3 regions of the Pseudomonas sp. 9Ag genome follow, and region 1 is predicted to be linked to each of the others. Evidence: predicted binding sites of a transcription regulator. Region 1 holds the regulator's gene; each other region holds the start of a gene.

Region 1 (2,262 bases):
TAGGGTCGTATTGCTCGACGCCGACCTCGGTCTGGCCAACGTCGATGTGTTGCTCGGCCTGACAACCAAACGCACCCTGGCTGATGTCATTGCAGGCGAATGCGATCTTCGTGACGTGCTGATCCAGGGGCCGGGCGGCATCCGCATCGTGCCGGCCGCATCCGGCACGCAGAGCATGGTGCAGCTATCGACGCTGCAGCACTCCGGCCTGATCCAAGCGTTCAGCGATATCGGCGATGACATCGATGTGCTGATCATCGATACCGCCGCCGGCATTGGTGATGGTGTGGTGAGCTTTGTGCGCGCCGCACAGGAAGTGCTGCTGGTGGTGACCGACGAACCCACGTCGATCACCGATGCCTACGCGCTGATCAAATTGCTCAATCGCGACTACGGCATCAGCCGCTTCCGGGTACTGGCCAACATGGCCCATGCGCCGCAGGAAGGCCGCAATCTGTTCGCCAAGTTGACCAAGGTGACTGAGCGCTTCCTGGACGTGGCGCTGCAGTATGTAGGCGCGATTCCGTACGACGAGTCGGTGCGCAAGGCCGTGCAGAAGCAGCGTGCCGTTTATGAAGCCTACCCCCGTGCAAAGTGTTCGCTGGCGTTCAAGGCCATCGCGCAGAAAGTTGACACCTGGCCGTTGCCGGCAACGCCACGCGGTCATCTGGAGTTCTTTGTGGAGCGCCTGGTAAGGCCCGCCGCAGAGCCTAACGAACAATAGCGGCTGGATTCGGTATGTATTACAGCAAAGCTCAGGCTAAAGACTCGCAGTACCAACTCATCGATCAATACGCGCCGCTGGTCAAACGCATTGCTTACCACCTCCTGGCGCGATTGCCGGCGAGCGTGCAGGTCGACGACCTGATGCAGGCTGGGATGATCGGCTTGCTGGAAGCGTCAAAGAAATATGACGCCGGCAAGGGTGCGAGCTTCGAGACTTACGCAGGTATTCGCATACGCGGTGCGATGCTCGACGAGGTGCGCAAGGGTGATTGGGCGCCGCGTTCGGTACACCGGAATTCGCGCATGGTCAGTGAGGCGATTCGGGCAATTGAGGCCAGAACAGGACGCGACGCTAAAGATCAGGAAGTTGCGGCCGAACTTAAATTGAGTCTCGATGAGTACTACGGCATTCTGGGCGACACCTTGGGCAGCCGCCTGTTCAGCTTCGATGATCTGCTTCAGGAAGGCGAGCATGGGGAGTTCGAGGAGGATGCTGCCAGCACCCATCCGGAACCGTCCCGCGATCTCGAAGACGAGCGTTTTCAACAGGCGTTGGCTGAAGCCATCGGCAACCTGCCTGAACGTGAAAAGTTGGTGCTTTCGCTGTATTACGACGAAGAGTTGAACTTGAAGGAAATCGGTCAGGTACTGGGCGTCAGTGAATCGCGGGTGAGCCAGTTGCACAGTCAGTGCGCGGCACGTCTGCGGGCTCGTCTTGGCGAGTGGCGCGCGCGTTAACGACCGGTTTGCAACAAAGCATTAGAGACCGCTTACGAGCTTCATTCATGAGGCCCGCAAACAGACCGTGAGCAGGTCTCGGATTCGGGTTTACGGAGGTGTACTTGGACAAGAACATGAAAATCCTCATCGTCGACGATTTTTCGACCATGAGACGGATCATCAAGAACCTCTTGCGCGATCTGGGCTTTACCAATACCGCCGAAGCGGATGATGGCACTACTGCTTTGCCAATGCTGAAGAGCGGAAGTTTCGATTTTCTCGTCACCGACTGGAACATGCCCGGCATGAGCGGCATCGACCTGCTGCGCGCGGTCCGCGCCGACGAGCGCCTCAAGCACCTGCCGGTGTTGATGGTGACCGCCGAGGCGAAGCGCGATCAGATCATCGAGGCCGCGCAGGCTGGCGTTAACGGATACGTGGTCAAGCCATTCACGGCTCAAGTGCTCAAAGAAAAGATCGAAAAGATCTTCGAGCGCGTCAACGGCTGAAGCAGTAACGCCGCGAGGGCACTATGACGCAAGCAGACCAAGGCCTGGCAGAGTTCGAAGCGACTCTGAGGGCTCATGCACCCCAATTGATTGAAAGTCTGCAGCAAGGCCGCTTCGAAGAAGCGACGCAGATGTTTAACGAGCTCAATCAGGCGCGCAACCTGGGGCTGTACCAGGAAGTCGGCAAGCTCACGCGTGAGCTGCACAACGCCATCGTCAAGCTCGAAATGGACACCTGTGCGACGGGGGGTGATCCGTCGCCAATCACCGACGCCACGGACCGATTGTCCTACGTGGTGGAGATGAC
Region 2 (2,262 bases), 2.0 Mb from region 1:
GACAACGGCAGCCTCAGTGCGCTGTACACCGTTCTCGCCGAAGGCGACGACCAGCAGGACCCGATCGTCGATTGCGCGCGTGCAATTCTCGATGGCCACATCGTGTTGTCGCGTCGATTGGCGGACGCCGGGCATTACCCGGCCATCGACATCTGCGCTTCGGTCAGCCGATGCATGAGTCAGGTCGGCCAGCCGCCGCACCTGGGCGCGGCGCGGCAGCTCAAGGAGTTCTACAGCACTTACGAGAAGATCAAGGAGCTGATCCCGCTGGGTGGCTACAGCCCCGGCGCAGACATCAAGACCGACCGCGCCGTGCAGCTTGCACCCACCATCGAACGCTTTCTGCGCCAAGAAGTGGGCGAGGCGGCGGAGCTGGAAACCAGTCTCACCATCCTGCAAAGCATCATCAGGAAGCCATGAAGCAGCAGATCGAAACGCTCACGCGCCTGGCCAGCCTGCGCGGCAACCGGGTCAAGCAGATGCTCGGGCAGGTTCAGTACCAGCAGAACCTCTGCCAGCGCTATCGCAACAACATCACCGGTCTCAGCCGCCTGTGCGGCTTCTCCGTGCCGATGAGCACGCCGCTGCAGCGCGACAATCAGCAGCGCTACAAGGCCACGCTGTACAAGATGGTCGAGCTGCAGCGGCGCGAACTGGCCGTGGCCGAGCAGGCCCTGGTGCGTATTCAGCAGGAGCTGCTGCAGGCCATGCGCAGCGAGAAGGTGGTTGAGCATGTGATCGACGCCAAGATGCAGCAGTGGCAGCAGCTGCTCATGGCGCAGGAACAGAAAATTCAGGACGGTCTGGCCGCGCAGACCTGGTGGCGCAATCAGATCGCCTGAGTAGGAGTGCCTGAACACGGCGCTTGGAAACGGCGTCAGGCGGCCCGCCTGTCAGCCCTAGCAAAAAAACATTTAAGGTTTGCGCCTTAGCGGTCGCTTGTTTGGCAGTAACCACTGAGTTGGAACGAAATCATGGAAATCAGCCGGCAGTTCAAGCCCGCCATTGCAATGCCCACCGAGACCGCTTCGGCGCGTCCGGCCAGTGCGCGCCCCACGGCCCAGCCTGCTGCGCGTCCGGCCACAAGCCTGCCGCTGGAGCAGATGCACGACGCCCTGCGCGCCATGCCCGAGGTCGATCTGGACCGGGTGGCGGCCATCAAGCAAGCGCTGCAGCGCGGCGAGATCTCTACCGACGTGGGTGATCTGGCCAGCAGCATGCTCAGCTACCACCGCGGAAACGATGCGTGAGCCAGCGCGATAAGCTGCTGGCAGTCGTCGATGACGATCTCCAGCAGGATTGCGGCGATTACCTCGCCTTGCGCGAGCTGATGCAGGCGCTCTACGGACGTCTGCTCGAGCGCGACGTGCCGGAGATCGACCGCATCAACCTGCAGATCACCGTGCGTGTCGAAGCCATCGCCGCGCGCGCCCAGCGACGCAGCAAGGTGCTCGCGGCTTTCGGTCTGGAAACCTCGGGTGTTGGCATGCGCCGCCTGCTGTCCAGCTGCACGGGTGAGCGCGGTGACTCCCTTCAGCAGCATTGGCGGCAAGTCGGTGATCTCGCTGTGCAATGTCAGCAATTCAACGAGCACAACGGCAAGCTGCTCGCCATGCATCACGACATTCTTCAGCAGCTGCTCGCCGGTGGGCAGGATGCGCGGCTGTATTCGCCGCAGGCCTATTGAGGCGCAAAGACATTCGTCCGCGCTTCTGCGGATTCTCAGCTCCCGTTAGTGGCTTCAGCCACAGCTCCCTTCAGCCGTACGCCACTGCGATCCACACCACGACAGCGTGTAAGAGGCGCCTTGCCGCGACAGGCCTATCGTCGCCATCAAGGAATTAATCCTTTTCGGTTTGGCCTTTAACTACCTCACTGTTGACGTCGCCTTTACAGACAGATGCTCCGCCCGCGTCGAGGCGGAAACGGCACTTCCCCGTTTCCTGGTCCTGTCACGTTGCGGAAGCCTTTTTTCTGCATGCCGTTTGCTGGAAGGCCCATATCGCGGGCGTTTCAGACCTGGCATGCAATCTGCTCTAGAAACAACAAGAGGGGATGGTGATGGCTATAAATTCCGATTACGTACAGCAGATGTCGACGCAGTTGGCGACTTACGAAGTTCAGTCGTCGCTGGATCGGCTTAACCGCAACGAGTCCCGCTACAAGGCCCAGCGTGAAGCGCTGAATTCGCTGCGCACGTCGATGACGACCTTCAAGTCCGCCATCACCAAGCTCAACAGCAGCACATCGAGCATGTTGACC
Region 3 (2,262 bases), 1.9 Mb from region 1:
CTCCAGCTGTGGTGCGCCGACAGCGCCAGGCCGTTGGCGAGCACAATGGTGTTGCTCGGCAAGGTGAGCCAGCGGCGCAGCGCGGGGTCGGCGTCGAGCATTTGTTGCTGGTGCAAGGGGTGTTCATTATCGCGGGCGATATGCAGTGCCTTGATCAGCATCCGCCGGTGTTCGTTGAGGAGCCGGTAGCCTTGGGCAATCCAGCCGGGCAGCCCCCAATGCTCGGCGGTGGCAATGCAGAGCTCGAGCAAGGAGACGCCGAGCAACGACTGCTCGACCTGGCGAGCGGGCTCGCGCTTGACCAGGACGCGTTGCTCCCAGTCTTCCAGCAATTGCGGGTGTGCGGCGACCAATGCCCATGCTGGCGATAGAAACAGCAGACTGCTCCAGTGGATCTCCTGCCAGAGCCGCGCGAGGCGTGAAGCGAACAACCCGTTAGCCTGCTGGCTGGCGTGACTGCTGATCAACATCAACTGCCGCAATGGCGCTGGAATATCGGTTGGCTGCGCGGCGGGCACTTTCGCAAACAGGGCTTCGGCGCGCTTCAAGCCGATGCGGCTCAGCGCAACCTCAAGGCTCTCGGCCGGTTTGCTGGTTGATGCCGCGCTGCGGTTGGCTTCGCGGATCACGGTAAGTGCGAGGACCGGGCTTTCCTGGATGAGATCTGAAATCTCGCGCATGGAAAGGCTGCTGTCGCCCAAGGCCCGTTGCACGCGGGCATAGGGACCGGCAGCCGCCGGCAGGACAACGGCGTCCAACGTCTTGAGCCAGGCTTCAAGCGTGCGGGGGAGTGGTGTCGTAGTCATGGCGCCGCCGAACTAGCATTTCATCGGGATGGCCTTTAGTCTGGCGCAAAAGTTCCGATAACCAGAACAATTCTTTTCATCTGCCCTTCCGCCTGACCCCAATCGAGCTCGTGCGACATCGCGCGGCTTGTTTCAGGTGCCCTGAGATCAGGTTTTAGACGTACCTACCTATGGCAAAAATAATCGGCATCATCGTGGTAATCGCCAGCGTCCTTGGCGGTTTCATTCTGTCCGGCGGCAAAGTCGCCGCACTCATTCACCCGTTCGAGGTAATGATCATCGGTGGTGCCGCACTTGGCGGCTTTCTGCAGGCCAACCCTGGCAGCACGACCAAAATCGTGTTCAAGAAATCGCTGCAGATGTTTGGCAATCGCTTTACGCACAAGTACTACCTGGAAGTGCTGGGGATGCTCTACGAGATCCTCAACAAGAGCCGCCGCGAGGGCATGATGGCCATCGAAGCAGACCTCGAAGATCCAGCCGCCAGCCCGATTTTCAGCAAGTACCCGGCGATCCTGAAGGACGAGCGGATGACGGCCTTCGTCTGTGATTACCTGCGCATCATGTCCTCGGGAAACATGGCCCCGCACGAGCTGGAAGGCCTGTTCGACATGGAACTCAATGGCCTCAAGGAGGAACTTGAACATCCGTCTCACGCCGTGGCGAAGATTGCCGACGGCTTGCCCGCGATGGGGATCGTAGCTGCGGTACTGGGTATCGTGATCACCATGTCGGTGCTCGCTTCGGCAACCAACGCGGAGATCGGTGAGAAAGTTGGTACGGCCCTGGTAGGTACCTTCCTCGGTATTCTGGCGTCCTACGGCTTCTTCGGCCCGCTGGCGGCGGCGCTTGAGCACGACGCCAAGGAAGAACTGAATCTGTACGAGGGCATCAAGGCGACCCTGGTGGCCTCGGCGTCCGGCATGCCGCCGACGCTGGCGGTGGAGTTTGGTCGCAAGGTGCTGCTGCCGGCGCACCGTCCAAGTTTCGCTGAGCTTGAACAAGCGATGCGTGGTAGCTAAGCGCAATCATGGACAATACCCAACCAATCATCGTCAAGCGGGTCAAGAAGGTCGCCGCGGGCCACCACGGTGGCGCCTGGAAGATTGCTTTCGCCGACTTTGCGACCGCCATGATGGCGTTCTTTCTGGTGATGTGGCTGATGTCCTCGGCCACGCCTGAACAGAAGCGTGCGATTTCAGGCTATTTCCAGGACCCGATTGGCTTCACCGAAAGCGCCAGTCCGCATGTGATCGATCTGGGCGGTACGCCAACGCCTGCGCCGGACCGTACGCTAAACGACGTTGTCGACCCTGCCATGCAGCAGAGCCAAAGCCAGGGCCAGAGCGAATCGGCGATGGATGCAGCACAGGCGGAAACCTTTGCCGAGCAGTTGGAGCGTGAACGTCTCGACCTGTTGCTTCAGGAGCTGCAGAACAAGGTTGACGAAAATCCG

Evidence for each region. Region 1 encodes FliA, which starts transcription of late flagellar genes. Its sites were predicted from a motif close to CTAAAGTTTNNNNNNNNNNNGCCGNTAA; they were not measured.
Region 2: the regulator FliA is predicted to act here: its motif matches at 915-942, upstream of flgM (flagellar biosynthesis anti-sigma factor FlgM).
Region 3: the regulator FliA is predicted to act here: its motif matches at 840-867, upstream of motA (flagellar motor stator protein MotA).

What each region holds. Positions count from the first base shown of each region.
Region 1 is NZ_LR733836.1:2,226,759-2,229,020, reverse strand. It holds gene fleN (flagellar synthesis regulator FleN) at 1-724, shown strand, start outside; gene fliA (RNA polymerase sigma factor FliA) at 739-1,464, shown strand; gene ALTERO38_RS09880 (chemotaxis response regulator CheY) at 1,581-1,955, shown strand; gene ALTERO38_RS09875 (protein phosphatase CheZ) at 1,979-2,262, shown strand, end outside.
Region 2 is NZ_LR733836.1:4,199,892-4,202,153, reverse strand. It holds gene fliI (flagellar protein export ATPase FliI) at 1-420, shown strand, start outside; gene ALTERO38_RS19260 (flagellar FliJ family protein) at 417-842, shown strand; gene flgM (flagellar biosynthesis anti-sigma factor FlgM) at 975-1,250, shown strand; gene flgN (flagellar protein FlgN) at 1,247-1,687, shown strand; gene fliD (flagellar filament capping protein FliD) at 2,062-2,262, shown strand, end outside.
Region 3 is NZ_LR733836.1:368,502-370,763, forward strand. It holds gene ALTERO38_RS01560 (HDOD domain-containing protein) at 1-806, opposite strand, end outside; gene motA (flagellar motor stator protein MotA) at 977-1,828, shown strand; gene motB (flagellar motor protein MotB) at 1,837-2,262, shown strand, end outside.